DNA from 3 places in the Bacillus sp. Brlt_9 genome. Region 2 is predicted to be linked to each of the others. Evidence: predicted binding sites of a transcription regulator. Region 2 holds the regulator's gene; each other region holds the start of a gene.

Region 1 (10,520 bases), on a different contig from region 2:
AATTTCCGATCACCTACTCGGTCAGACACCTTTCCTACTACCGGATATACAAGTGCTGAAGTTAAAGCGAATAAGCCATACGCCCAGCCAAATTGCGAGAAGCTATTCCCAACGTTTCGAAGCAATAGTATATAAAAAGGAAACACCATACTTCCCGCCATCATAATGATGCTTTGTGAGGCTACAAATCTTCTATATGTCATTTCGTATACTCCCTATAAAATAAATTCACAAATCTCTCTTTTGGATCCGCTTCTTTTTTCTTCTGAAGGAATTCTTCTATACGAGGATATGCCCTCTTTAACTGCTCCTTCGTTGGGTAAGAATAGTACGGTAAATAATAACTTCCATTATGCTTTAAAGTAACATCAATCATCTTCTGAATGACCACTTTTGTTTTCTTTATTTCATCCTCTGAGCGCCCTTGATTAATTAAAAGCACAAGTGCAAACATATCATCTTTCGCATAAGATAGTACCGCATTCTCATTCTTTTCTACATAGCGGATTGTAATATTAAGAAGGTTTAATTCTTCTTCATTTAAAACACTCCGCAAGTCATCTATATATGCTGCAAAACTGTCTATCGGTACGAAATACTCCTGTAAAACCTCAGTCAAGTTTGGGTTATCGTATTCCATAAAGGCACTATCCGATCTCATTACATTATTTCGCGTTTCGTACTTACCATTTGTACTTTCAAAATAACTTCTTTGTATATCCCAAAATGTATCTTTTCCCCAATCACTATAGCGTGATAAACCGAGTAAAAACTTTGGCGCAGCTATAATATTTTCTTCTTTTAATTCACTGTACTCTCTCAACTTCTGCTGATCTTTTGCTAATACATAATCTGTCACATACATTTCTTTTAAAAATGAATGTGGGGCAACAGAAATACGTGCTAAATGCATACGTATATCCTCATCCCTTCGCACTTTATTCTTAAAATATGAAGAGTATTCCTTATAATCTAGTACCTTCGTATGCGTTTCATACAATTCATCTTTTGTTAACTTTAGTGTCACATCTAAAATCACGCCAAACAATCCGTATCCCCCAATTACATACGGAAACAAATCAGCATTCTCTTCTCTACTTACATTACGCACCGTACCATTTGCCATTAACAATCTAAATGACTCTACTGTATCAATCAATGCTTCATGACGAATGTCACGCCCATGTACATTTACACTTAATGAACCACCAACAGTAAAAATATTTTGAGATTGCATGACTTGAACCGCAAGACCATACGGATTAATTTTCTTTTGAATGTCATTCCATGTGACACCGCTTTGCACCCTAATCCTCTTCTTCTCCGGATTAAACTCTAATATTTCATTATATCCTTTCATATCAAGTATCGTACCGTTCGGATAATACGTCTGTCCGCCTTGGCTATGTTGCATACCTGCGATAGAAATTTTCTCCCCAGAAACATTTGCATCTTGCACAACCTGTTTTAATGAAATTTCATCCTCAGCATTTTCAACACGTTTTATTTTCGTCGGGAGTAACTTTCCTACATCGCTCATAATCGGATGATTTAATTGCTCTTTATATGTATTTACAGATGTCGCAAGCAACACTGTATAAACTATCATAACCACCGCTATCTTTCTTTTTTTCAAATGACACTCTCCTCTTCTACAATTTTCCCTCTTCATATTGTACCTATTTTCCTTTGAAGAAAGTATACAAAAAAGAGGGCACCTTATTTTAGGTCCCCTCATCAAAACTGTTACTTTGCTACTGGCAATTGTATTGGGTCAAACTTTTCGTACGACGTATATTTTGCGTTCGTAATAATGTGTGCTTTATCCTTGCCATTACTACTCATAATCATGTCTATCTTTGCTGATTCATATTTAAAATCTTTTGTAATGATATATTCTGCGTCCACTTCTTCTATCTTCGCATTTTGTGCTTGTAACATTTTCTTCTGCGTTTCATCCATGCTAGTTAACATACTTTCTGTTTCTTGCCCTTTTAATGTAAATTTCAGTTTATATTTATCTCCGCTTTTCTCCATCTTCATTTTATCTAAAACTACTTCCGGTACTTCTAACTTATCTATAATATCTTGAGTTGCTTTCATTCCACCAGCGTTTAATTGCTCCTCTGGCACGGTTATAACTTCTCCTGTATTAGGGTTTTTCACCTCACCAGCTACTTTACCATCCACAGTATACACTACAACATCTGTACCAGAAATATTCATTTCAGAACGAGAATTCTTTGTCTTTGGCTCTAATTGCATCTTAGCCTTTAATATATCCATCTCTGTTCCTTCAGCTTTTATCCCTACATCATATGTCATCGTTACATGTTCTTCATTTTTAAAAGCTTCGTTCGTTTTCTTGAAAACATCCTTCGCTGCTAATTCCTTTTCTTTTTGAACAGATTCTTTTTTCGGTTCATCCGTCTTTGCTGTTTTCTCATTACTACATCCTACCCCTAGACTGATTGCAAGTACTAAACTTGAAACAAAAATAATTTTTTTCATAATGTCGCCCCCTTTCCCAAAATAATATCACCTCTTTTCCTATGAAATCTATATAATTTTCAATCTATATTTGCTATATAGCGACATGTTTAATGAAGAGCTTAAATATGATGTAAATAACAACAACTCATTTCAGGAGGTCATTATGAAAGCAATTATTTGCACAAAGTATGGACCACCTAACGTTCTTCAGCTTCAAAATATAGAGAAACCTACTCCTAAAAAGAACGAAGTATTAGTTAAAATTCATGCAACAAGTGTATCGACTGGAGACTGTAGAATACGCGGTTTTAATAGTCCCCTCTTATTTTGGATTCCTATGCGGATCATATTAGGTTTCAGAAAACCGAGAAACCCTATACTTGGTGTAGAATTAGCTGGAGAAATTGAGGAAATTGGAACAGATGTAACTCAATTTAAAAAAGGGGATCAAATTTTTGCATTAACAGAACTAAACCTCGGTGGTTATGCCGAGTACACATGCGTACATGAAAGTGGATTAATCACATTAAAACCTACCAATGTGACGTATGAAGAAGCGGCAGTTATTCCTTTTGGTGGAACTTCAGCATTGCATTTCCTGAGAAAGGGCCGTATAAAAAAAGGGCAACAAGTGCTCATATATGGTGCCTCAGGATCGGTAGGAACAGCTGCTGTACAACTTGCTAAATATTTCGGTGCGACCGTTACGGCTGTTTGTAGTCATTCAAATTTTGAACTCGTTCAATCTTTAGGAGCTGATAACGTAATCGATTATACGAAAGAAGATTTTACTAAGCAGGGCGAGCGCTACGATATTATATTTGATGCAGTCGGGAAGTATAAAAAATCCCTTTGTACAAATACATTAACACCCAATGGAAAATATGTATCTGTTAATGGAATGATGGCAAAGGTAAGTAAAGAGGATATGATTCTACTAAAAGAACTAACTGAAACAGAACATTTAAAGCCTGTTATTGATAGAACCTACCAATTAGAAGAAATTGCTGAAGCTCATATGTATGTGGAAAAGGGACATAAGAAAGGTAACGTTTCGATTACCTTAAAATAAAATATATTCAGAAAATAACATTGACAATTCTTTTTGTAAGATTTACTATTAGTACCATATTAAAAAACTACATACACATACTCTTATCAAGAGTGGCGGAGGGACTGGCCCGATGATGCCCGGCAACCGAGCTTATAACGTATAAGCTAAGGTGCTAATTCCTGCAAAACGATTTTTCGTTTTGGAAGATAAGAGAGGAAACTATTTTGTCTATTCGGCACCTCTCTTATTTTTGAGAGGTGCTTTTTATTTTGGAACGTATATGAAGGGGGAATTATAGATGAAAAAAGTATTATTGAGCATTGTAAGTGGAGCTGTATTATTATTAGGTGCATGTGGTGCTAATTCCGATAAAGAGGTAAAAACGTTAGATGAGAAAAAGATTACTGTCGGCGTAACTGGCGGACCGCATGAACAAATCTTTGAAAAGGTGAAAGAAGTGGCAGCGAAAGACGGACTCGAAATTGATGTAAAAGTATTTAATGATTATGTAGCACCCAACGTATCCTTAGATGAAAAAAGTCTTGATGTAAATAGCTATCAAACAAAATCTTATTTAGACGTATTTAAAGCTGAGCGCAATATGAAATTAACGGAAGTATTTTCAACAGTAACATTCCCTATGGGTGTATATTCTAAAAGCTTAAAGGATGTAAAAGATTTAAAAGAGGGCGATGCGATTGCTGTGCCAAATGATCCAACGAATGAACTTCGAGCTTTAAAACTATTTGAAAAAGCAGGTGTTTTAAAAGTGGATCCAAAGGCGACAGAAAAAGCGACTGCGAAAGATGTCATTGAAAATCCGAAAAAATTAAAGATTGTTGAATTAGAGGCATCTCAATTACCGACACAACTAAGCGAAGTGAAAGCAGCTGCAATTAATACAAACTTTGCATTAGGTGCAAAATTAAGCCCTGCGAAAGATTCTATCTTCCGCGAGGGAAAAGATTCACCATATGTGAACTGGGTCGTTGTTCGTACTGAAAATAAAGATGATGCTGTTGTAAATAAATTAAAGAAAGCTTATCAATCTAAAGAAGTAAAAGAATTTATCGAGAAAAAATTTGATGGTTCTGTTTTACCGTCTTGGTAGGAGCTGACGATAATGATTGAATTGAAAAATGTATCCAAAATATTTACAACAAAAAAAGGGAATGTGGAAGCTCTGAAACCTACTTCCCTCCAAGTAAAAAAGGGCGAAGTATTTGGAATCATTGGATATAGCGGCGCTGGTAAAAGTACATTAATTCGATGTGTAAATTTATTAGAAAAACCAACGACAGGAAATATCATCGTAAACGGCCAAGACTTAACAACTTTATCAGCAAAAGAACTAGCAAAATCGAGACAAAAAATCGGGATGATTTTTCAAGGCTTCAACTTACTTAAAACTGTGACAGTTTATGAAAATATCGCATTACCGTTACGTCTATCTGGTCTTTCCAAAAATGAAATTGAAAAAAGGGTAGAAAAGTATTTACGTATTGTCGATCTTTTCAACCGAAAAGATGCCTATCCGAGTGAACTTTCTGGTGGTCAGAAACAACGTGTTGCCATTGCACGTGCACTATCACATGAACCTGAGGTGTTATTAAGCGACGAAGCAACGAGCGCTTTAGATCCAGAAACAACGGATTCTATTCTTGACCTATTACTAAAGATTAATGAAGAAATCGGGATTACAATTTTATTAATTACACATGAAATGAATGTCATCCAGCGTATATGTGACCAAGTTGCTGTTATGGAACATGGAGCAGTAGTTGAAAGCGGGACTGTGAAGGATATCTTCACAAACCCACAACATGTAACAACGAAGAAATTCGTAAATAGTGCATTTGCAGCGAAGATTCCAGAAGAGGTACAAAAAGAACTACAAACTACCGGTGAAATTGTGACTCTCTCCTTTATAGGGAATGCTTCAGGAGAGCCAGCATTAGCTGTTGCTACAAAACGTTTTCAAGTATATCCAAATATTTTATCCGGTAATATTACACAGTTAAAACATGAAGCTTATGGGAAACTGATCATTCATATGCAGGGTGAGAAAAATGAAGTAGCCCGCGCTTTATCATTTTTACAAGAGCAAGGGATCATCGTAGAAGGAGGTAGAACAGATTATGGGAAACAAGTCCTTTTTGGATGAATGGGGTAAAGTTATATGGGAGGCGACAATACAAACCTTTCAAATGACATCTATTTCACTATTCATCTCTATCCTTATTGCACTACCACTCGGTGTCACACTTGTTTTAACGAGACCTGGTGGACAGCACGAAAATAAAATCATTTATCCAATTCTGAATACAATTATTAATATCATTCGCTCTCTTCCATTTATCATTCTATTATTCTTCATTTTACCTTTTACAAAGTTTCTAATGGGAACATCCATTGGCGTGCAAGGTGTTATCGTACCGCTTGTCGTATTCACAGCTCCTTATATTGCACGACTAATGGAGACAGCTTTATTAGAAGTGGATCGTGGTGTTATTGAAGCTTACCAAGCGATGGGCGTTTCTACTATAAAAATTATTTGGCACGTTATGGTGAAAGAAGCTCGTCCCTCCCTTGTACTTGGATTAACAATCGCAACAATTGGCTTAATTGGCGCAACAGCAATGGCTGGACTTGTAGGTGCTGGCGGTCTTGGTGATTTAGCATATCGATTCGGACATTTACGCTACGAACCTGAAGTAATGTATGCAACAGTCTTTATTTTAATTATCCTCGTTCAAGGACTACAGTCTTTAGGCAACGGTGTTGCACGAAGATTGAAGAAAGATTAAAAAAGAAGGTATCTCACCAGGGTGAGATACCTTCTTTTTACCTTTTAAATCCACCTTCAGAATGAATAACTTGTCCAGTAATCCACTCTGCTTCTTCACTTACTAAAAACTGAATAAGTCTTGCTGCATCCCTTGGCTCACCAATTCTACCAAAAGGAAACATCGGCTTTAATCCTTGCTGTATCTCTTCGGTCATCCATCCCGTACTAGTTGGACCTGGGTTAATTGCATTCACTGTTATTCCTAAATGAGCTACCTCAGCTGACAATGTACTAGTAAGAGCGTCAATAGCTCCCTTCGTTGTTGCATACGCTAGTTCTCCTGCCATAGGTCCTTTAAATTGTCCCGATGTCATATTCACAATTCTACCACCAGATTTCTTATTAAATCCTCGGGCAAATTGACTACTTAACAACGTAGTCGCACGAACATTAACCATGTAGTGCTTATCTAATTCTTCAGCAGTCAAATTAGAGAAGTCATTATTCGTAGAATACGCTGCATTATTAATTAATATATGAGGGTAACCTAATTGTTCAGTAACTTTATTTATAAGCTCTTTCGGTGCAGCATTCTGAGTTAAATCTAACTCCATACTGGATACTTTCACACCGTTTTTTAGTAACTCTTCTTTTAATTGTATTTGTTCACTTTGCTCAACGCCCCAAGGCATCTCTTTATCGTACGCTGTCCAATACGTAAAAAATATATCGTATCCTGCTTCAGCTAATTCTTTACAAATCGCTGCACCTATACCATCTAGACGACTTACCCCTGTAACAACTGCTATTTTATTTTTTAATTGATTCATCATATACTCCTCCAATTTAAAGGACGCATACTTTATATAAGAGATATGAATTTCCCTACACATTATCCTTACAAAAGGGATGTACAAGCCAAATATGCAGTCCTCGCATGATTTACAGATAGCTAAATAAACACTCACTTACGAGAGAAAAATTTATCTATCTAGTTTCTAATCATTACAAGCTCATCCACATATTAAGTCCTTGTCCCCTTTCCATATATCTCTATTTCTATCATACCAATATGATGTAATATTTCAAATGATAAAAAAATAAAACTCAATATTCCATGCTGATCTTCTACTAATTTTAGTATATTACAATAACTAAATAATTAAAACAATCAGAAAAACACTGGTAAATACTGCCTTTATTTTTTATAATAAACTGTGGGGCTAATGTGAGAGTTATAAACGGTCTGATTATACAGACTCAACTAGTTTTAAACAAATAGGGGGAAAAAGCATGTCAAAAAAATTACTTTCTTTATTTTCTACAGTAATCGTAGCAGCGTTTGTAATAACTGGCTGTGGTCAAAGCGATACGACAAATAAAGAACAAAAAGAAAATACAACAAAAGAAAGCAAAACAGAAAAAACGGATACAACGAAAGAAAATAAACCGGAAGAAAAAAAATCCGAAGATAAAAAAAATGACGATAAAAAGCCTGAAAATACAGCTACTAGCTCAAGCGATTACTCTAAGCTGATTTCCTATATGGAAAAAGAAACAGGTGGTAAAACAAAAGTTCTTTTTGAAAATAAAGAACCACAAGTGTATAAAGCTGAAGATGTTTCAGTAACAATGAATGGTTATACAGTAGTTGAATTAAACGGATTCCATACAAACTTCGACATTCCGTTTAATCGTCAAACAGAGGGCGGAGTTATTCTTGTGAACTACAGCGTAAAAAATAGTTCAGCTAAAGATATTTATTATATGCCAGCATTGGACATGTCATTTACTGGTGCGCAGAAAGTATATAGTAACTATAAAGACTTAATTCCAAAAGAAGACCAGCTCCCAACTAAGCTTGCTCCAACGAATGATTACTTAGTAAAAGCAGGAGAAACTATTTCTGGTTATATCGCTTATCCATTCGGAAAAGATGATTTAGCCAAAATTTCAAGTCTCTCAACAGTCTCAGTCACAGTCCCAACTGCACAAGCGAATAAAGGAAAATTTGATGCTCCAATCGGAAGCCCTGGAAGCTTTTCATTAAGTTTAAACAAACAAGGTGCTGAAAAAGTTGCAACAAATAACACTTTCTACCAAGATAAAGCTACAGCTAATAACATGGGCGATAAAAAAATGTTAAAAGAGAAATCAAGTATTAATAACAGCCAAGAATTAGGCGCTGTTAATGTTACATTAGACGGATACCAATTTACTCAATTCACACCAAATTCTGTCGAAGCACCACGCTTTGCAAATTTCAAAAATGGTATTGTTCTATTAACAGTGAAATTCAAGCTTGATAACAAAGATACTCAAGACGTTTCACTATCTCCTATAAGCTCTACATTGAGAGTGAATGATGGTACACAATATACAATTAATGAAGGTATGCTACTAAATTACGACTATAACGCTGCAGTTAAAACGGGAACATCTGGAGAGTTACTACAAGTATATATTTTAGATCAAGAGCAGTATGAAAAGATTTGGAAAGACAAAAGCTTTGAGATTGAGTTAGGACCTATGAGAAATAAAGAAGCAAAAGATATTTCACAAGGGAAAAAAGTTAAATTTACATTACCGAAATAAATTACTAAATATATAATAGAAAAGGCATATAACATAGGATTGTTATATGCCTTTTTTATTTGTATAAAACAACCATTTTTGTTCACACTTTATCCATTGTGAATTTTTTCACAATGGATATATAATAAACTTGTAAATACAATATTGGAGGGATTTCAATGGTTATCAATTTTTTAAGGACTGATAAACGTGCTGCTTTCATATTATTATTTTTACGATTTTACATAGGATATGCATGGCTCTCTGCTGGGATAGGTAAAGTTTTCGGACAATCTTTTGATGCAAGTGGTTTTCTAAAGGGCGCTATCGCTCAAGCGTCAGGTGACCACCCTGCCGTACAAAGTTGGTGGGCAGATTTCCTTCAACACTTTGTTCTTCCAAATGCAGACCTATTTAGCTTTTTAGTTCAATGGGGAGAAATTTTAGTAGGTCTAGGTTTAATTTTAGGCGGATTAACAAAAACTGCTGCATTCTTTGGAATTATAATGAATCTTTCATTTTTACTAAGTGGAACTGTTAGTGTAAACCCAAATCTACTTATTTTAACTATGTTCATTTTAGTTGCAGGTCATAATGCTGGACGCATTGGATTAGATGGCTATGTTTTCCCTAAACTTTTCCGTAAAAACAAACATGAAACATATAAATTAAGTAAAACTGCGTAGTAACAGTTTACTTTTAAAATATAAGTAAGAAAAAGAGCCTACGTATAGGCTCTTTTTTGTTTACTCCAAATTTAAACTCTTAACGAGCCACGAAAACCTCTGGCAGCGTAATAAGAGTCTGCCCCATTGTGATACACGAAAACGTGTCCGAAGCGATAATCGCAAAATAGCGCACCACCGAGTTCTCGAATATCTGAAGGTGTTTGCACCCAGCTTGATGATTTCATATCGAAATCCCCAAGTTGTTGTAACCCTCGGTATTGTTCTTCAGTTAATAATTCAATGCCCATAGCAGTTGCGACATCAATAACGTTATTTTCTGGTTTATGTTTTTTTCTTGCCTCTAACGCTTCAAGATCATAACAAAGACTTCTGCGGCCTTTAGGGCTCTCCTTTGAACAATCACAGAAAGTATACTCGTCCTTCTCTTCATCATAACCAACAACATCCGGCTCACCGCCAGTTACTTCCATTTCATGAATTGACCATAATTTTTCATTATTAGTAGCCAGTTTCGCTTCAACTTTAGCCCATTCAAGACTTTCATGGCGGTTCATGTTTTTCTCAAAACGTGCTTGTAATACTTTTAATAGTTCTTCACGTTGTTCTACAGATAACTCATTTTTATTCTCTGTCATATTAGTCCTCCGAATTACGTTTCCTTATAATCATAATGGTTTGCATACAGTTTACAACAACCTGACACGATTACACAACGAAAAATCCCTGTACGAATATCCATTATATAGTACGAAATCCCTCCATACTTTCGCCAAGAATATAATGTGAAAACCACATCAAGTTCTGCTTCATAATAGCTACATGAATTCCTGGCTGATCAGAACTATATGCCATTTCTTTAAATATAATTAGTTCTGTATCAACTTCCATATCTCTTAATCCTTCATATAACTCATATGCATTT
Region 2 (10,520 bases):
CCGTACTCACGGTGGTTTGCACGTTCTACTTTACCACCGAAGTGTTGTGTCATAAGCTGCATACCGTAACAAATACCGAAGATCGGTAATCCTAGTTCAAAGATTTTTTCATCACAATGTAATGCGCCTTCACCGTATACACTATTTGGTCCACCAGAGAAGATAATCCCTTTTGGATTCATTGCTTTAATTTCTTCTGCAGTAATTGTATGTGGATGAAGTTCACTGTATACACCGAACTCACGAATTCGACGTGCTATTAACTGATTGTACTGACTCCCAAAATCTAAAACGATAATTGTATCATGCTGCTTCTTCAAAATAATCACCCCAACGTTAGTTCTCGTATATAAATATTTTCACCAATTTGGCAAAAAGCATTACTAATATAATAAAAAAAGCCAGTCCTCCGCCTCCAGTCTCATAACAAAGAAAAGGCAGGGGTCTGGCTTTATAAAGAAAGATAGTCTCCGCTCTTTATAAATATAAGACACACTGCCTTCATAGTCAGGTTGTTTACGGTAACCCGGTAGAGACTCTCAAACCTTATCTTTGAGGATATATGAAGGATCGTTTTATATTATCTTCCTAGATTCTAACAATGAAGTATCAATATGGTCAAGAGAGAAAGCGACAAAATTCTACAGAAATTAAATTCTTCCTCTCAAAAACATAAAAAAACATCCACTTCTATATAGAAGTGGATGTTTTCGGGGCGAACGGAATTACATCATTCCACCCATGCCGCCCATGTCAGGCATTGCTGGTGCATTTGGTTCTGGCTTGTCAGCTACTACAGCTAAAGTCGTATCATCAGTTTGTTCCTATTTTTTACCTATCCGTATAAAAAATTTCATCGACCTGTTCTAGCTCTTACGCTGACATAAATACAACTCAAACAAAAGAGTTAATAGACAATATAAAAGCCTATGCAAGTTATACATAAGCTTTTTGTTATTCACGATTAGCTATTTTTCAAGTCCTAAGTCTTAAAGCAATTATTAATAAGATTAAATATAATAATCAGGGTTTTCATCCATTTTAATTAAAAATTCTTCTAAAGAATCCGCTATTTTTATGTTCTCAGAGTAAATGGGACACTGTCCTAATTCATTTTCTTCTTTAAATTTAATTGTTAAAAAACTAATTTCCGTAATTTCGAAAAACACCAATGATTCTTCATCGTCTGTATCATCTAAGTTTGGATTATGTTCATAAATATCCTGTCTTAAACGAAAATCCGCAACTGAAATTGGGTCCATAAATCTATTGATTAAATTTCTGTTGGTGTTTAAAAATCCATAACCAATTTCTTCATAGAAACGTTTTAGTTCTTTAGGGAACTGCATTTTTAATAAATCCTCTGCTTCTGCTATCTCTTCTTTTGGTAAAGGGTAAAGAATAGGGGTTTGATTAGATTTAATGCCTTCGTCTGCTACAATATGCTTTTTCAAAAAATTAAACATTGCTTATTTACCTCCATTATTTATCATTTAAAGATTTCCCTTGAAATTGTATCTTTTGCATGGATTCCACCTTGATGTTCATCAGGATATCTAGCTGGATGTATATTCCACCATTCATGTTCCCCGCCATATGCATTTTCTACCAAATGATGTGCATCATACGGTCTATCAACTCTTCTTAGTACTCTACCCCTTCTTGAAAGGATTTCTTCTTCATAAGTAGGCCATTTTTGCTCTGTCTTAAGTTCCCATTCTTTAATTAAATCTTCTCGCAGTCTATTAAATTCTTCTCTTCTCGCTGCTACTTCTTCTTTACTTAGTCGTTCATAACCATTATTTTTTAAAGATTCCTGTAGTAATTCCTTTTGGTTTTCAGGGATTTTCCTATTTGTAATTTCTTCTACTTGGCTAATGTATTCTTGGAATCTAGGTGTATTTAAATTACCAGGATTAGCAAACATAAATGTATTTCGTGCTTCTTCTAAAGAATTAAAAGAAGTTTTTGGAACATCTCTAAAATCACCCGCATAAGCAAAGGGGTCTCTCATTTGTAATTTATTTGAAAAATGAGAAATACTCTGTTCTGCTTTTGTCCCTAATGTAGTTACTTTCCCTACTCTACTTATTCCTTTATCACCAAGCCAGCCCAAGCCAAGTCCCATAAAAATACTTGTTCTCCATTTCGTACGACTTTCCGCATCACCATGCCAAAAATCATTCATAAATGAATCCGAAACAGTATTCCAAGCGGTAGAAACTGTCTCTATAGGGTGACCTATAGCATACTTAATATTTTCCTTTGTTACTGTATCGTCTAATGAATTAAATCCTTCTACAATCTCCCCAATAACTTGCCCAGAGCCAACGTATATACCATCCCAAATTTTTCTCAGCATAGATTTTTCAGAGGGTTTGTCGCCCATTGCTCCTGCTTCTATCTTTTCATTAGATAAACTTCTATCAACTAAATTACCATCATAACGTTCATCAGCATTACGAAACTTTTCAGCAGCGTGCATTAGTTCTTCTGCAATCTTATCAAATTCCCTAAACACATTAAACATTTGAGGTTTCGTTTCATTTTCACTTTTTCAGGATGATTTATTCCACGTAAATGCCCAAATACACTGTAACTTCGTATTTATTGTTTTAGCTGTATTACTTTTATCTTGGAATAACGTACATAGCTTTTCACATAAAGAGTTTTAACTTCTTCAACATTCAAAATGTCATTATCGTGACAGTAATTAATAAAACTGCCTAATAGAACCTCATAATTTTGATATTTACCCTCGTTATATTCCCAAACTTACGGTCTTCAAGAAATTCCTTTTATGCAAATTTTAAAAACACAAAAAAGACTACCTCCTCTCATCAAGGAAGTAGCCTTCTTCTAATTAACTATTTATACATTGCACAGCTTCACAGAGTGATGCTTATTACATCATTCCGCCCATACCGCCCATGCCCATGCCGCCCATGTCAGGCATTGCTGGTGCATTTGGTTCTGGCTTGTCAGCTACTACAGCTTCAGTTGTTAAGAACATAGCTGCAACAGATGCTGCGTTTTGAAGTGCAGAGCGAGTTACTTTAGCTGGATCTACGATACCAGTTTCAAGCATGTTAACCCACTCGCCAGTAGCTGCGTTGAAACCAACGCCTACTTTTTCGCCTTTTAGACGCTCTACAACTACAGATCCTTCTAGACCAGCGTTGATTGCGATTTGACGAACTGGCTCTTCTAGCGCGCGAAGTACGATGTTGATACCTGTTGCTTCGTCGCCTTCAGCTACGATAGAAGCTACTTTCGTGTATACGTTCATAAGTGAAGTACCACCACCTGCAACGATACCTTCTTCTACTGCTGCACGAGTTGAGTTAAGTGCATCTTCAATGCGAAGTTTGCGCTCTTTTAACTCAGTTTCAGTTGCTGCACCTACTTTAATTACTGCTACGCCACCTGCAAGTTTTGCAAGACGCTCTTGTAATTTTTCACGATCGAATTCAGAAGTAGTTTCTTCTAATTGCGCACGGATTTGACCGATGCGAGCTTCGATTTGTTGTGTATTTCCGATACCTTCAACTACAGTTGTGTTTTCTTTCGTTACAACAACTTTACCAGCGCGTCCTAAAGATTCAATTGTAGCAGATTTTAAGTCACGGCCTAATTCTTCAGTGATTACTTCGCCACCAGTTAAGATTGCGATATCTTCTAGCATTGCTTTACGACGGTCACCAAATCCAGGAGCTTTAACAGCTACTACATTGAATGTACCACGAAGTTTGTTCACTACTAATGTAGCTAATGCTTCGCCTTCTACGTCTTCAGCGATGATAAGAAGTGGTTTACCTTGTTGTACCACTTGCTCTAATACTGGTAAGATTTCTTGGATGTTAGAAATCTTTTTATCAGTAATTAAGATGTATGGGTTATCAAGAACCGCTTCCATTTTGTCAGAATCAGTAATCATGTAAGGAGATGCATATCCACGATCAAATTGCATACCTTCTACTACGTCTAATTCTGTTGTGAATCCTTTAGATTCTTCTAAAGTAATAACGCCGTCGTTACCAACGCGCTCCATTGCTTCAGCGATTAATTGACCTACTTCTTCGTCAGCTGCAGAAATAGCAGCTACTTGTGCGATAGAAGATTTACCTTCGATTGGTTTAGAAATCGTTTTTAATTCTTCAATTGCAGCAGTAACAGCTTTTTCGATACCTTTACGAAGACCCATTGGGTTCGCACCAGCTGTTACGTTTTTAAGACCTTCACGAATCATAGCTTGCGCTAATACAGTTGCAGTTGTTGTTCCGTCACCAGCTACATCATTTGTTTTGCTAGCAACTTCTGCTACTAATTTCGCACCCATGTTTTCGAATGCATCTTCTAATTCGATTTCTTTTGCGATTGTTACACCATCATTTGTAATAAGTGGTGAACCGAATTTTTTCTCAAGTACAACGTTACGACCTTTTGGTCCAAGCGTTACTTTTACTGCGTTTGCAAGAGTGTCGACACCGCGAAGCATCGAACGACGTGCTTCTTCACTAAATTTAATATCTTTTGCCATAATAATTGACCCCCTTGGATTTTTTAAGATTTATATAATTAACCGATAACTGCTAGAATGTCACTTTCACGTAAAATCAAGTAGTCAGTACCTTCGTATTTCACTTCAGTACCTGCATATTTTGAGAAGATGATAAGATCACCTGCTGCTACCTCTAAAGCAACACGCTCACCATTTTCAAGCACTCGACCAGTACCTACTGCAATAACTTTACCCTCTTGTGGTTTTTCTTTTGCAGTGTCTGGCAATACAATACCACTTGCTGTTTTTTCTTCTGCTTGAACAAGCTCAATTACAACGCGATCACCTAATGGCTTTAGCATGAACAATAACCTCCTCATTTTGTTATGTAAATTTTATTTATTAGCACTCAAGTCACCCGAGTGCTAACACACTTATAATAATAAATAATCTCAATTTCTTTTGCAAGTAAAAAAATCATAATTTTTTCGCAAATTCAGCTATACACTTTTCTATATAGAGTCTATCTTCTTCTACCTTTACCATATGAATCGTTGTTTCCACTACTCGTATGTTACAATATGAAAGGACACCCTAAGTTGTTTTCGCTACACACACAACTTTCTCCTGTCTTCTATTATAATTTCAAATAAGGATTTACGAAAAAAACATAATTTACGTGAGGTTTATATCGTAGGTAGCATATGTACATGTTATCCTACCTTATCTCATACACTAGAGTTAGAAAGGATGGTTAAACCATTTGAAAAAACAATATTGGTGGGTTATCGTTACATACATTTTAATGCAGTTATCATCCATTGCTGGATTACCGCTTCTCCTGAAAACTGGACTTTATGATAACAGGGGATTTACTAGGGAGGAGAAATTCCAACTCATAACTGGCCACTGGGCAATCATTAGCTTCTTTATTGCATTATGTATCGTACTTTGGTTACTTAGAACAGATATTCGTGACAGACGTTTAGATACAATGCGCTCTTCGGTTCCAGCTACGATCGGTTGGATTTTTATCGGGTTCTTCTTAGCATTTTTCTCGCAAAGTATTGCCGGTATGATAGAAATGCGTTTATTAGGAATTAAACCTGGATCTGAAAATACAGCAAGACTTATGGATATCGCAAGAACGACACCTTGGTTCCTTATTGTTATATCTATAATAGGACCTATTTTGGAAGAAATCGTATTTAGAAAAATTTTATTTGGTACACTTTATAAGAAGTTCAACTTCTTTATTGCTGCTATTATTAGTTCTCTCGTATTCGCAGCAATTCATTTTGATTTCACTCACTTATTGGTATACACTTCTATGGGACTCGTATTCGCCTTTTTATATGTAAAAACGAAGCGTATTATCGTCCCTATCGCAGCTCATGTTGCAATGAATACATTAGTTGCAGTTGCTCAAGTTTTAATGAGCAATGAACAAATTCAAGAAATGATTAAAGAAGCTGAAAAAATGCAAGGCTTTATCGGAGGATTTTTATGAGAAACTCACCATTGTTCATGGCTGCATTGTACTTCCTTCTAGGATGTATCTTTACCCGCTTCGCCATTACAAACGTAACAGATACAATTTGGAATATGTGGACAATACTATTTGCAGTTATGGCAACAATTGATTTTAATTTGGCACTTCGCCTTATCTTAGTTAAATTCACAAAGAAAAAACAATAATAAAACGCAGAGGAAGCGACCTCTGCGTTTTATTGTGGATAATTCTTCAAAAAGTAAACAAGTGTTTGTAACTCTACTGCTAAATCAATATGATGAATTCTTATATTGTCTGACACATTTAAGCGTGCTGGTGTGAAATTTAAAATACCATGCACACTAGTTTCAGCTAATCTATCTGCTACAGATTGTGCTACTGTAGCTGGTACTGTTAATATTGCCACTTGTATATCAGTTGATAGACGTTCTTCTAATTCATCTAAATGATATACAGGAATACCCCCGATTTCTGTTCCAACTTTCTCTTCACTAACGTCAAACGCCATTTCAATTTTTGTATTATTGTTTTTCGTGAAATTATAATGTAAGAAAGCGGTCCCTAAATTACCTACTCCAATAAGTGCTACACGTGTTATATCATCTTGGTCGAGTGTTTCACGGAAAAATGATAATAAATAATTTACGTTATATCCATATCCTTTTTTCCCTAACGCTCCAAAGTATGAGAAATCTCTTCGAATCGTTGCGGAATCAACTTTTACCGCTTCACTTAATTCGGCTGATGAAACACGTTGCTTACCAGATAGAGATAAATTTTGGATAAATCGATAGTATAGAGGCAATCTCTTAGCAGTGGCTTGTGGAATTTTCTGCTGATCCATATAACCTCTCCTCTCTTCCTATCTTTATTCATATGCTTTAATCAAATACAGAAGTTTAGCACTTATTAAATTCCTTGTATAATAGAAAGAAGAAGTATTCTCTCTGTATTTTAAACTATACACTATTTTTAGTATGATTGAGAAATATAAACATGGCAAAGTTAAGAAATTATTTGAGGTGAAAACATTGATTTTATTACAAGTAAACGCGCTTTCGAAATTATACGGTGCAGAAACGATTCTTGCAAACATAAAATTGGAAGTTCAAACGAAAGATCGTATCGCATTAGTCGGACGAAATGGAGCCGGAAAATCTACATTATTAAAAATAATAGCTGGTGAGTTATCTCATGATGGTGGCGAAATTATAAAACCGAAAGATGTCTCAATCGGATATTTAGCTCAAAATACCGGGTTAGAAACGTCTTTAACAATTTGGGATGAAATGTTAACCGTCTTTACACACTTGCAGCAAATGGAGACAAAACTTCGAAGGCTAGAGCAAGAGATGGGAAAAGAAGAAAACTTTTCAAACGAGGCTATATATGAACGATTATTAGCTGACTATGACCAATTACAATTAGATTATAAAGATCAAGGTGGCTATCAGTACGAAGCAGATATCCGTTCGATTTTAAGTGGTCTTGGCTTCCCAGTTGAAACGCACCAGACGACAATTTCCACATTAAGTGGTGGACAAAAAACACGATTAGCTCTCGGTAAATTATTATTAACGAAACCAGACTTACTTATTTTGGACGAGCCTACAAACCATTTAGATATCGAAACATTAACATGGCTTGAACAATATTTACAAGGCTATCCTGGCGCAATACTAATCGTTTCCCATGACCGTTATTTCTTAGATAAACTCGTTACACAAGTATATGAAATTTCGAATAAAGAAAGCAGACGATTTGTTGGTAACTACAGTAAATATTTAGATTTAAAATCAGCACTATACGAGCAAGAAATGAAACGTTATGAAAAACAACAAGATGAAATCGCTAAGCTTGAGGACTTCGTTCAAAAAAATATAGCTCGTGCATCTACAACAAAACGTGCGCAAAGCCGTCGTAAACAATTAGACCGTATGGAACTATTAACAAGACCATTAGGTGACTCTAAGTCGGCTTCCTTCCATTTCGATATCGAAAAACAAAGTGGAAATGATGTTTTACAAGTAAAGGATGCAACTATTGGCTATGATAAGGATCCGATTATTGAACATGTAACAATGCGCTTAACTCGTGGGGATAGTGTTGCTTTAGTTGGTCCAAATGGAATTGGGAAATCCACATTGTTGAAATCCATTGTGAATAAGTTACCACTATTACATGGTGATGTTTCTTTCGGATCCAATGTATCTATTGGTTATTATGATCAGGAACAAGCTAACTTAACATCTTCTAAGCGAGTTTTAAATGAATTATGGGATGAATATCCATTGCAGCCTGAAAAAGAAATTCGCACAATACTAGGTAATTTCTTATTCACAGGAGACGATGTACTAAAACCAGTATCTTCTCTTAGTGGTGGACAAAAGGCTCGGTTAGCTCTTGCAAAACTTATGATGCAAAAATCGAATTTATTAATTCTCGATGAGCCTACGAACCACCTTGATTTAAATAGTAAAGAAATCTTGGAGAATGCTTTAATTGATTATCCGGGTACTCTTTTATTTGTCTCACATGACCGCTACTTTATTAATCGTGTAACGACGACCGTTGTTGAGTTATCAACAGAAGGTGCGCAGGAATATTTAGGTGACTACGATTACTACGTTGAAAAGAAAAATGAGATGATTGAACGTGCTGAATTTGAACAACAAGAACAGCAAGAAAATCAGGCACCTGTTCAAAAAACTGTAGCTCCAGAAAAATTAAATTATCTTGAAGAAAAAGAGCGCAAAAAGTTAGAGCGTCAACGTACTCGAAAAATCGAGGAACTAGAACAAAATATTGTACAATTTGAAGAAGAAATTGCTACGTTAGAAGATCAACTTTGCTTACCAGAAATATATGCAGATTATGAAAAGGCTAGTGAAATTACAACGAAAAAGCAAACACTACAAGAGCAACTTGATGCTTGTATGGCAGAATGGGAAGAATTGCATTTATAGGAGTATGAATAAGAAGGATGTCTCATCAGTCGGGATTTTTGACGATGGGACATTCTTTTTATCTTCTAGCTGTGTTAAACCTCTATTGCATAAACAATTCGACACGAGATACCGATTTACCGACAAGGTTTGACAACATTAGCCCCTCTTATAATAAGAGCATATTCCAAAATGTTTTTTAGAGATATCTTCTTCGTTTTTATTTCCCGAAAAAGGATAGATTTAAAGGTCAGACTTCGCCTGTTTTATCCACAAGTTTATACACATATCCACCTTTATAAAATAAACCTCAAAATAACTTTTCCACATTATCCACAATTAATCAAAAAGTTATCAACATTTTATATACACAATAAAACCCACATTATCAACAGATAATATGGATTTTATCCACAAGCTGTGGTTAATTTTGTGTATAACTATGCTTCAATATCTAATCCTGGATTCGCATTTAAAGCTAATGTAGCGCGTTTTCCTTGTTCATATGCAATTGTACCTGCCGCTGCAATCATTGCTGCATTATCTGTGCATAAAGATAAAGGAGGAATAATTAGCTCCATATTTTCTTTTTGTGCAAATTCTGCTTCTAAACGCGCACGAAGCCCTTTATTTGCAGCCACTCCACCAGCAAGAAGCACTTGCTTTACGTTATAAGCATCCGCTGCACGAGAAGCTTTCGTTACTAATACGTCAATTACACTCTCTTGGAAACTTGCTGCTAAATCTTCCGGTGCAATTTCTATTCCACGCTGTTTTGCGTTATGCACAGTGTTGATAACTGCTGATTTCAATCCACTGAAACTGAAATCATACGAATCCGGTTCTAGCCATGCACGAGGCAAATCGATTGTCGGTTCTCCTTCATGTGCAAGGCGATCAATATGAGGACCACCTGGATATGGCATAGATAACGTACGAGCTACTTTATCATACGCCTCTCCTGCTGCATCATCTCTCGTTTCACCAATTACTTCAAATGAACCATGTTCTTTCATATAAACAAGCTCTGTATGTCCACCAGATACAACAAGTGATAGCAGTGGGAATTGAACTTCTTTTACTAAACGGTTCGCATAAATATGGCCAGCGATATGATGTACACCAACTAGAGGGATATCATGTGCAAATGCCACTGCTTTCGCTGCGTTTACCCCTATTAAAAGTGCTCCTACTAAACCAGGTCCTTCTGTTACAGCAATTGCATCAATATCATCAAATGTGATATTGGCTTCTTTTAAAGCTTCTTCTAACACAACTGTAATTTCTTCTACATGATGACGAGATGCAATTTCTGGTACAACTCCGCCAAAACGTTTATGACTTTCAATTTGTGATGCAACGACATTCGCAACAATTTCCGTTCCATTTTTAACAACCGCTACTGCTGTTTCATCACAACTTGTTTCTATACCAAGTATAATCGTATTTTTTTCCATTATATATTCACCCACATTACGAGACCATCTTCCTGATTGTCTGCATAGTATCGTTTACGAATTCCACCATTTTGAAATCCGTATTTTCTGTATAACTGTTTTGC
Region 3 (10,520 bases), on a different contig from region 2:
GTATGCCACCAATATGAAGTTCCGTTTGTTATTATTCGTGCACTTTCTGATATTGCTGGTAAAGAATCAAATGTTTCATTTGATCAATTTTTAGATCAAGCAGCTCTTCATTCTACAAACTTTATCGTAAAAGTACTAGAAGAGTTAAAGTAATGTAACAAAAAGGCAACTGTCTCATATAAAGAAAATACATACAGTTGCCTTTTCTTTATTGGCAAATAAGGGGGAGAACACGATGAATGTATATCGTGGAGTTCATGAGTTAATTGGTCATACGCCAATTGTAGAAATTACTCGTTTTTCACTTCCAGAAGGGGTCCGTTTATTTGCAAAGCTTGAATTTTATAACCCAGGTGGAAGCGTTAAGGACCGTTTAGGAAGAGAATTAATCGAAGATGCGCTAGAAAAAGGGCTTGTTACCCAAGGTGGAACAATTGTTGAACCGACTGCTGGGAATACTGGTATTGGACTGGCACTTGCAGCGTTACAACATGATTTACACGTTATTGTTTGTGTACCAGAGAAATTTAGTATAGAAAAGCAAGAACTAATGAAAGCACTGGGCGCAACGGTTGTGCATACACCGACTGAGCAAGGAATGACCGGTGCAATTGCAAAAGCAAAAGAGTTAGTAAATGAAATACCGAATTCATACTCTCCAAGTCAGTTTGCGAATGAAGCAAACCCGCGTGCTTATTTCAAAACACTAGGTCCTGAACTTTGGTCGGCACTTAACGGAGAGATTAACATATTTGTTGCAGGAGCAGGAACTGGTGGTACATTCATGGGGACTGCATCTTATTTGAAAGAAAAAAATATAGATATAAAAACGGTTATTGTAGAACCAGAAGGATCCATTTTAAATGGTGGTAAAGCTGGATCGCATGAAACAGAAGGGATTGGCCTTGAATTTATCCCGCCATTTTTGAAAACATCTTATTTTGATGACATTCATACAATTTCTGATCGAAATGCTTTTTTAAGAGTGAAGGAATTAGCACAAAAAGAAGGACTGCTCGTTGGGAGCTCTTCAGGAGCAGCGTTTCATGCAAGTTTACTTGAAGCTGAGAAAGCGGCGCCCGGTACAAATATTGTAACGATTTTTCCTGATAGTAGTGAGCGCTATTTAAGTAAAGACATATACAAAGGATGGGAATAAAAAATGAGAGCAAAGACAAAGTTAATTCATGGTATTCGCATAGGAGAACCTTCAACTGGATCTGTAAATGTACCGATCTATCAAACAAGTACGTACAAACAAGAAGCAGTTGGTAAGCATCAAGGATATGAATATTCACGTACAGGCAACCCAACACGTGCAGCTTTAGAAGAAATGATTGCTGTATTAGAAAACGGTCATGCTGGTTTTGCATTCGGTTCAGGAATGGCTGCTATTACAGCTACAATTATGTTGTTCTCAAAAGGTGATCACGTTATTTTAACAGATGATGTGTACGGTGGAACGTACCGCGTTATTACGAAAGTATTAAACCGCTTCGGTATTGAGCATACATTTGTAGATACAACAAACTTAGCGGAAGTTGCAGAAGCGATTCGTCCAAATACGAAAGCGGTTTATGTGGAAACACCAACGAATCCATTACTGAAAATTACTGATATTAAAAAAATATCTACTCTTGCTAAAGAGAAAGATTTATTAACAATTATTGATAACACATTCATGACGCCATATTGGCAGTCACCGATTTCTTTAGGAGCAGACATTGTACTTCATAGTGCAACGAAATATTTAGGAGGTCATAGTGATGTAGTTGCAGGTTTAGTAGTTGTAAATAGCCCGCAATTAGCAGAAGACCTTCACTTTGTACAAAATTCAACAGGAGGCATTCTTGGCCCACAAGATAGCTTCTTACTACTTCGTGGTTTAAAAACATTAGGAATTCGAATGGAAGAGCATGAAACGAATTCACGCGCTATTGCTGAGTTTTTAAATAACCATCCAAAAGTAAATAAAGTATATTACCCAGGCCTTGAGTCACATCCAAACCATGAACTTGCAACAGAACAAGCAAATGGATTTGGTGCTATTATCTCATTTGATGTAGATAGCGAAGAAACATTAAATAAAGTACTTGAGAAATTACAATACTTTATACTTGCTGAAAGTTTAGGAGCAGTAGAAAGTTTAATTTCTATTCCATCTCAAATGACACATGCATCAATCCCAGCAAATCGTCGTAAAGAGTTAGGAATTACAGATACATTAATTCGAATTTCTGTCGGTATTGAAGACGGTGAAGATTTAATTGAAGATTTAGCACAAGCGTTAGCATAATAAAAATGCACTGCTCATATAGGCGGTGCATTTTTATTACATTATTTTGTGAAAAAATTCACAAAATAGACATACACAAATGAAATAATTTCATGTATATTAAGTTCATGAAATGTTACTCACGAACAAACTTGTGAAATATTTCACAAACAATGAGGTTCATGTAGGGAAGCAACTCTATTTTTTTTGCGCTAATCGGGACTAATTATGGCCTATAGGGTCTTATTCAGTCCATGATAGCAGAATAGGAGGAATTTACATGGTAGTCAAAGAGAAAATTGTAAATGAAATGCAGGAAGTAAAAGAGATGATTGATGCGTTAGTGAATAACGGTCAAAAGGCTTTACAAGCATTAGAAAGTTTTACACAAGAGCAAATTGACAACATTGTTCATGAAATGGCATTAGCAGGTGTGGATCAACATATGCCACTTGCAAAGTTGGCTGTTGAAGAAACGGGTCGTGGTGTATACGAAGATAAATGCATTAAAAATATTTTTGCTACTGAATATATTTGGCATAGCATAAAGAAAGATAAAACAGTAGGGATTATTCACGAAGATCCTCATGAAGAAATAATAGAAATTGCGGAACCGGTCGGTGTAGTAGCTGGGGTAACGCCAGTAACGAATCCAACATCGACGACGATGTTTAAAGCATTAATCGCGATAAAAACGAGAAATCCAATTATTTTCGCATTTCATCCTTCCGCACAAAAATGTTCCATTGCAGCAGCGAAAACAGTATATGATGCAGCAGTGAAGGCGGGGGCGCCAAAACATTGTATTCAGTGGATTGAAAAACCTTCTGTTGAAGCAACGAAACAATTAATGAACCATGAAGGGGTTGCGCTTGTTTTGGCCACTGGAGGAGCAGGTATGGTGAAATCAGCTTATTCTACTGGAAAACCAGCGCTAGGTGTAGGTCCTGGTAATGTACCATGTTATATAGAGAAATCAGCGCATATAAAAAGAGCAGTTAATGATTTAATTTTATCAAAAACATTTGATAACGGCATGATTTGTGCATCAGAACAAGCAATCATTGTAGATAAGGAAATTTATGATGATGTGAAAACAGAAATGATTGCAAATCATTGTTACTTTGTAACAGAGGAAGAGAGAAGAAAATTAGAAAAGCTTGTTATTAATGAAAATACATGTGCAGTAAATAGTGATATTGTAGGGAAGCCAGCGCAGTATATTGCCGAATTAGTTGGAATTACTGTGCCTGAAAATACAAAAATGCTTGTAGCTGAAATACAAGGTATCGGAGCAGCGTATCCACTATCTCGTGAGAAACTGAGTCCAGTATTAGCTTGTGTAAAAGCAAATTCATTAGAAGAAGGATTTACATATTGCGAAGAAATGTTAAACCTCGGTGGTTTAGGACATTCAGCAGTCATCCATTCTGTAAATAAGGAAGTGCAAAAGCAATTTGGATTACGTATGAAAGCTTGCCGCCTTATTGTAAATGCTCCTTCATCACAAGGTGGAATCGGTGACATATATAATGGATTTATTCCATCACTTACGCTTGGCTGCGGATCGTATGGGAAAAACTCAGTATCTCAAAACGTAACAGCGACGCATTTATTAAATATAAAAAGGTTGGCAAATAGAAAAAAGAATATGCAGTGGTTCAAATTACCACCAAAAATTTATTTTGAAAAACATGCGACAGCATATTTAGCAAATATGCCTAACATTTCAAGAGCATTTATTGTAACGGATCCAGGAATGGTTGAGCATGGATATGTAGATACGGTCTCGCATTATTTACGTAAACATGCAAATGATGTGAAAGTGGAAGTTTTCTTTGAGGTTGAGCCAGATCCATCAGATGAAACTGTGTTTAAAGGTGCGGAAATGATGAGAAGTTTTCAGCCAGATGTAATTATCGCACTTGGTGGTGGTTCAGCGATGGATGCAGCGAAAGGCATGTGGCTTTTCTATGAGTATCCAGAAACAACATTCTATGGAATTAAACAGAAGTTTTTAGATATAAGAAAACGTACATGTAAATATCCGGAATTAGGGAGTAAAGCGCAGTTTGTTGCCATTCCAACAACATCAGGAACAGGATCAGAAGTGACACCATTCGCAGTTATTACAGATAAGAAAAATAATATAAAGTATCCACTTGCAGATTATGAATTAACGCCAGATGTAGCAATTGTTGATCCGCAATTTGTAATGACAGTACCACCACATGTAACAGCAGACACTGGGATGGACGTATTAACGCATGCAATTGAGGCGTATGTGTCTGTTCTAGCAAATGACTATACAGATGGGTTAGCATTAAAGGCCATTGATCTCGTATTTAAATATTTACCAAGAGCATTTAAAGATGGAAATGATGAAGAAGCACGAGAAAAAATGCATAATGCTTCTGCAATCGCAGGAATGGCATTTGCCAATGCTTTTCTAGGTATTAATCACAGTTTAGCACATAAAATTGGACCGGAATTCCACATTCCGCATGGGCGTGCGAATGCAATACTTATGCCGCACGTAGTTCGCTATAATGCTATTAAGCCAAGAAAACACGCATTGTTCCCAAAATATGAACACTTTGTAGCTGATGAACGCTATGCACATATTGCGAGAGTGCTCGGGCTTCCAGCAAGTTCGGCGGCAGAAGGTGTGGAATCACTCGTTCAAGCAATTATTGAACTTGGAAAAAATTTAAATATAAATATGAGTATTGCTGGACAAGGGGTTGCTAAAGATCAATTTGAAGAGGTTGTTGGATTATTAGCAGAAAGAGCTTTTGAAGATCAATGTACAACAGCTAATCCAAAACTCCCTCTCATTTCAGAGCTGAAAGAAATTTATATGGAAGCATATAAAGGTGAGTAATCGTTATGAAAGAGTCGCCATAAAGCGGCTCTTTTTCTTTTGGAAAACATCTCCCAGAATGGCTGTATTTACTTGTCTTTAAGTGTAATAAAATATGATACAGTGAAATGGAGGAGTGAGAATATAATGAAAGAATTACAAGAAAAAATAGAAGATTATACTCGGTTCGGACAAATTCTTCTCGCTGTAAGTACATTATTAATGGTTGGCTTATTGATTCCGAATGGAGCAAAAGAAACGTTACAACCTTTTGTTATGATGGGGAGCATCGTTATATTTTTAAGTTTATCTTTCTTTTTCTTTCAGCGTGTGAAAGTGATGCGAGACGAGTTAGAGGGAAACGAATGTGAATAATATAGATAAATAAAGCGTTACAAAAAGAAGGGATCTTTTGTAACGCTTTTTGTTTTTTCTAGAAAATGTATGCGGTTTATATTGACAATGATAATCCTTATCAATTAAAGTAGAATAGTAGTTAATGATTATCATTATCAGTTAGAGGTGAAAGAATGAAAAAATCTATTACGCTATTCACAGCGATTTTATCTATTTTTTTCTTATTAATAGGTTGCAGTGCAAAAGGAGACGAAAAAGCATCTGCAACAAAAACAGAAAAAGGAAAAGAGAAAATCGAAGTTACCGACCTGTCAGGAAGAAAGGTAACGTTCGATAAAGTACCAGAGACTTTTGCAACATTAAGTATGGGAGACATGAATATTATTCATGCTTTAGGCGGAAAAATAGTAGGTCGTCCGGATGCAAAAATAACTCTTCCAGAGGATATAAAGAAAGTTCAAGTAATTGGGAATGCGCATCAGCCAAATTTTGAGCAAATTGCTAGCTTAAAGCCAGATGTACTTATTGTTAACAATGGATTCCAAAAGAACATTCCAACGGTTGAAGGACAAGGAACGAAAGTAATGATTTCTTCTGCGAATTCTGTACAAGATATTCAAAAGAATATTGAAATATATGGAACGATTATGAAGAAAGAAGATAAAGCAAAAGAACTTAACCAAAAAATTAATGATCAAATGAAGACATATGAGAAAAAAAGCGATGTGAAAGCATTGCTAGTGTATGGAGCACCAGGTACTTATTTAGCAGCATTACCAACATCTTTATCAGGTGATATTTTAGAAAAAACAGGCGGGAAAAATATTGCAGCTGACTTTCCAGAAATGAAGGAATATCCGCAATATGCGCAGCTAAGCGTAGAACGCATTATTGAGGCGAATCCAGATGTGATTTATTTAATTACACATGGAGATCCAAATAGCGTTAAAAAAGCATTTGAAGGCGAAATGATGAAAAATGAGGCGTGGAAAAATTTAGATGCAGTAAAGCAAAATCGGGTCGTTATTTTGCCACCAGACTTATTTGGATCCAATCCTGGAACAAAGGTTACAGAAGCGATGGACTTTATGTATAAAAGTATACAAGATGTAAGGAAATGATAAGTATGGATAGTAGTGAAGTAGTAAGAGAAAAGGAACATCCTTTTGCGAAAAAAAGGTGGGTAATAGCAGTTACTTTAGTGGTATTAACGATTTTAGGTCTTTTTTATGGTCTTTTCGCAGGAAGCCTCTCCTTTTCTTTACGAGATATTCTAACAGGGATACAAGATGAAGGTTCGACGGTTCATCGAATTGTATGGGACCTTCGTATACCGAGAGTGCTCGTTGGATTTATAGTAGGAACATGTTTAGCAGCATCTGGTGCACTGCTGCAAGGGGTTATGAGAAATCCTCTTGCAGACCCTGGTATTATCGGAGTTTCATCTGGAGCAGGTCTTGTAGCAATTGTAATTATGATTTTATTTCCTCAGCATATGGCTTTCTTACCGCTCGGGGCGTTTTTAGGAGCTTTCATAACGGCGATGGTCATTTATGCTTTATCATGGCAAAAAGGGGCCCCTCCTTCAAGAATTGTCTTAGTAGGTGTATCAATCAATGCATTAATTGGTGCAGCGACGTCAGCGTTAATGTTATTACATAGTGATAAAGTACAATCCGTGTTACCGTGGTTAGCGGGCGGCATTGGTGGTGTAAGTTGGGCACATTTAAACATGATTATTTATTATGCAATATTCGCTATTATATTAGCCTTCTTTGGTATAAAGCATATTCGAGTATTAATGCTTGGAGATGAAATGGCGAAGTTATTAGGTCATAACGTGGAGAGAAGCCGGTTTTATTTAATAGTAGTAAGTACATTACTAGCTGGAATTGCAGTTAGTGTTTCTGGTCTTATTGGATTTGTCGGTCTTGTCGTACCACATATGTTACGTTTATTAGTTGGAAATGACTATAAATATTTACTGCCATTATCATGCCTTGGCGGGGGGATATTACTTGTTTTCGCGGATGCGATAGCTCGAAGTTGGTTCGATCCAATTGAATTGCCTGTTGGTATTCTATTATCCTTCTTAGGCGGTCCGTTCTTCTTATATTTGATTCATAGAGGAGGAAAACGAAGTGATTTCCGTTAACAAAGTGTTTTACGCACATTCTGAAAGATTTCAAATGCAAAATATGAATGTACATATTAAAGCTGGAGAGGTCGTTAGTTTAATTGGACCGAATGGATCGGGGAAATCTACTTTGCTTCGTTTAATGGCAAGACTACTTAAACAAAGCGAAGGAGATATTATTTTAGATGGAAAAAGTATTCATACGATGAAAAGTGCCGATGTAGCGAAGCAATTAGCGATGTTACCGCAAATGCATGATCATCAATTAGATTTAACGGTGAAAGAATTAATCGAATTTGGAAGAGGCCCTCATAAATCATGGAGAGGTCACTTAAATAAAGAAGATGAAGAAATTGTTGATTGGGCATTGTCTGTTACAAATCTTGAAGGGTATGAATATCGTCTTTTACAATCATTATCAGGAGGAGAAAGACAACGTGCCTGGATTGCAATGACGCTAGCACAACGTACAAATGTCTTGTTATTGGATGAGCCAACAACCTTTTTAGATATCGTGCATCAGTTGGAAGTAATGGAACTTGTGAAACGATTAAATGAGGAGTTTGGCATGACAATTATAATGGTTTTACATGATATTAACCAAGCGGCTCAATATAGTGATCGTTTACTCGTATTAAAGCGAGGGAAGCTTCAGTATGACGGTATACCAGAAGAAGTGTTATGTCATGAAATGTTTCAACGTGTGTTCGGCATCGAGGTAGATATTTTTCAAGGAAGCGACAAGCCATTTTTTACACCGAAACGAATTTCTAAAAGAGGAGGAGCAAGATGCGAACAGAAGAATGTATTACCACTGAGTTAGTAAGGGAATTTGTTATGGCAGCTCACGGAGATTTAGAAAAAGTACAAGAACTGTTGGCTGAATCGCCAAGCTTGCTTCATGCCTCTTACAATTGGGGAGGCTCAGATTGGGAAAGTGCGTTAGGAGCAGCGGCACATGTAGGTCGTAAAGATATTGCTCTTTATTTATTAGAAAAGGGCGCTCGAATGGATATTTTCGCGGCCGCTATGCTTGGTGAATTAGAAGTTGTACAAGCTATTTTAGTAGCACAACCAGAAGCATTACGTGCATCTGGTCCACATGGTATTTCCCTTCTTCAGCATGCACGAATGGGTGGAGAAAAAGCACAGCGTGTATTTGAGTACTTAACGGTGCTCTCTTAATAACCGCAAAGGTTCTTATGTGCGGTAAACTTTTCACTTTCATATAATTGAAAAGTTTACCGCCCGTTAGAACGGGATAAGTATCTAGTATAATTGAAAATCCTACACCCCCCTCAATTGTAGTTTTCTTTATGCTAGTTATGATATGGATGCAGTAGACAACATTTGTCTACTGTCTTTTTTAATTCTTTTGAGATTGAATATTCTGTATTTTGTTTTTAGTTCCTTTATAATAGATAGTAACATTTAGTATATATCCAAAACATGATCGTGTAGTTAAGTACAAATTCGTGGGAAGGAGTGCAGAAATGTTTCATACAGATCGTTTACAAATTCGCAAATATACAATGGATGATTTACAGTTCTACGCTTCACTATGGGGAAATGAGAAGGTAATGCGCTATATTGGAAATGGGACGTTAAAAACATATATGCAATGTAAAAAAAGTTTGGAGGAATGGGTGATTCCTAGTTATAAAAACGGTCTCGGTTTATTTGTATTAATTGAAAAGGAAACGGGAATACGAATTGGTCATGCAGGATTAGTAAAGCAGCAAATAGATGGAAAAGAGGAAATTGAAATTGGTTATTGGTTATTGCCTCAGTATTGGGGGAAAGGGTATGCGAAAGAAGCTGCGGCAGCATTTCGAGACTATGGCTTCCAAGCATTACGAATGAATAAGTTAATTTCTCTTATTAATCCAGACCACCCCGCCTCAATATTTGTTGCTAGAAAAACTGGGCTTAGTTATGAGAAGACAACTTCATTTCATGGGATGGATGTTCTCGTTTATTCCATTAAGCGAGTGGGGTGAAAAAAGGTAAATTGCATCTTTTGAAGAATGGTATATAAAAATAAAGGGGGGGATTACATGTACATTTATCATAATGGACTTATTATTCGTGAGGGAACGAATGGTGTACCTGCATATGCAATTAAAACCTTATTCGAAGATGCCGGTTGGAGCAATGATAATATCCCTTCTTGGCAAATTGAAAAATTTACGATAGCATTTGAAAATTCAACATGGGCATTCACAATATGGGATGAAGAAGAGATGGTTGCGATGGTTAGAGTCATTTCTGATGGAATCATGGTCGCGAACATAGTAAATTTAGTTGTGAAATATGAATATAGAGGGAAGGGATTAGGCAAGAAACTTGTCGCTCTTTGTTTGCAAAAGCTACCACATGGCGACTGGTTTGCACATACATCCGCGAGTAATTTTGATTTTTATAGAAGTTGTGGTTTTGAGGTGAGAGAGCTATCGAGAAATGGAACATGTGCGTATTATGGGTATCAAATAGCAAAAAAAGATGGGCATCGCTAAAGAGAAAAAGTAGCATGGAAAAAGGCTCGATATTTTAATAATATAAACTGAACTAAGACTCATTTTATGGTAAAATGAAAGAAAATTCTGTTTATTATTAGGGGGATAAAAATGAGCATAAAAATTGGGGATGTATTTAAATACGAAAGAAGATTTACTGAAGAAGAGGTTTTTGAATTTGCAAATATTACAGGAGATAAAGGTAGACATCATATGGAATATGATGAAAATGGACGTTTAATGGTTCATGGTTTATTGACTGCTAGCATTGGAACGAAAGTAGGCGAAGAATTACATTACATAGCAAGAGAATTAGTAAGTGAGTTTATTAGACCAGTTTTTACAGGAGATACGATCACTTGTGAATTAACT

What was found. Region 2 encodes Rex, which represses fermentation and respiration genes when NADH is low (regulators of the CRP and FNR family bind a similar motif). Its sites were predicted from a motif close to TTGTGAAATATTTCACAA; they were not measured.
Region 1: the regulator Rex is predicted to act here: its motif matches at 9,027-9,044, upstream of VF726_RS28860 (DoxX family membrane protein).
Region 3: the regulator Rex is predicted to act here: its motif matches at 2,428-2,445, upstream of adhE (bifunctional acetaldehyde-CoA/alcohol dehydrogenase).

The regions. Positions count from the first base shown of each region.
Region 1 covers NZ_JAYJLO010000014.1:10,718-21,237, reverse strand. The annotation lists gene VF726_RS28905 (MFS transporter) at 1-203, opposite strand, end outside; gene VF726_RS28900 (FAD-binding oxidoreductase) at 200-1,636, opposite strand; gene VF726_RS28895 (hypothetical protein) at 1,747-2,511, opposite strand; gene VF726_RS28890 (NAD(P)-dependent alcohol dehydrogenase) at 2,657-3,565, shown strand; SAM riboswitch class I at 3,646-3,760, shown strand; gene VF726_RS28885 (MetQ/NlpA family ABC transporter substrate-binding protein) at 3,846-4,658, shown strand; gene VF726_RS28880 (methionine ABC transporter ATP-binding protein) at 4,671-5,711, shown strand; gene VF726_RS28875 (methionine ABC transporter permease) at 5,686-6,354, shown strand; gene VF726_RS28870 (SDR family oxidoreductase) at 6,392-7,168, opposite strand; gene VF726_RS28865 (DUF5068 domain-containing protein) at 7,629-8,930, shown strand; gene VF726_RS28860 (DoxX family membrane protein) at 9,089-9,595, shown strand; gene VF726_RS28855 (DUF4256 domain-containing protein) at 9,667-10,233, opposite strand; gene VF726_RS28850 (S9 family peptidase) at 10,337-10,520, opposite strand, start outside.
Region 2 covers NZ_JAYJLO010000023.1:5,358-15,877, forward strand. The annotation lists gene guaA (glutamine-hydrolyzing GMP synthase) at 1-320, opposite strand, end outside; purine riboswitch at 485-586, opposite strand; partial or broken gene VF726_RS31115 (hypothetical protein) at 726-809, opposite strand; gene VF726_RS31120 (SMI1/KNR4 family protein) at 1,011-1,466, opposite strand; gene VF726_RS31125 (hypothetical protein) at 1,490-2,530, opposite strand; gene groL (chaperonin GroEL) at 2,906-4,540, opposite strand; gene groES (co-chaperone GroES) at 4,579-4,863, opposite strand; gene VF726_RS31140 (CPBP family intramembrane glutamic endopeptidase) at 5,265-6,011, shown strand; gene VF726_RS31145 (YdiK family protein) at 6,008-6,199, shown strand; gene VF726_RS31150 (redox-sensing transcriptional repressor Rex) at 6,229-6,858, opposite strand; gene VF726_RS31155 (ABC-F family ATP-binding cassette domain-containing protein) at 7,046-8,980, shown strand; gene tsaD (tRNA (adenosine(37)-N6)-threonylcarbamoyltransferase complex transferase subunit TsaD) at 9,400-10,416, opposite strand; gene rimI (ribosomal protein S18-alanine N-acetyltransferase) at 10,416-10,520, opposite strand, start outside.
Region 3 covers NZ_JAYJLO010000002.1:487,464-497,983, forward strand. The annotation lists gene mtnN (5'-methylthioadenosine/S-adenosylhomocysteine nucleosidase) at 1-153, shown strand, start outside; gene VF726_RS08730 (O-acetylserine dependent cystathionine beta-synthase) at 236-1,159, shown strand; gene VF726_RS08735 (bifunctional cystathionine gamma-lyase/homocysteine desulfhydrase) at 1,163-2,296, shown strand; gene adhE (bifunctional acetaldehyde-CoA/alcohol dehydrogenase) at 2,556-5,159, shown strand; gene VF726_RS08745 (YrhC family protein) at 5,286-5,513, shown strand; gene VF726_RS08750 (ABC transporter substrate-binding protein) at 5,669-6,616, shown strand; gene VF726_RS08755 (FecCD family ABC transporter permease) at 6,622-7,650, shown strand; gene VF726_RS08760 (ABC transporter ATP-binding protein) at 7,637-8,455, shown strand; gene VF726_RS08765 (ankyrin repeat domain-containing protein) at 8,422-8,817, shown strand; gene VF726_RS08770 (GNAT family N-acetyltransferase) at 9,126-9,632, shown strand; gene VF726_RS08775 (GNAT family N-acetyltransferase) at 9,690-10,148, shown strand; gene VF726_RS08780 (MaoC/PaaZ C-terminal domain-containing protein) at 10,260-10,520, shown strand, end outside.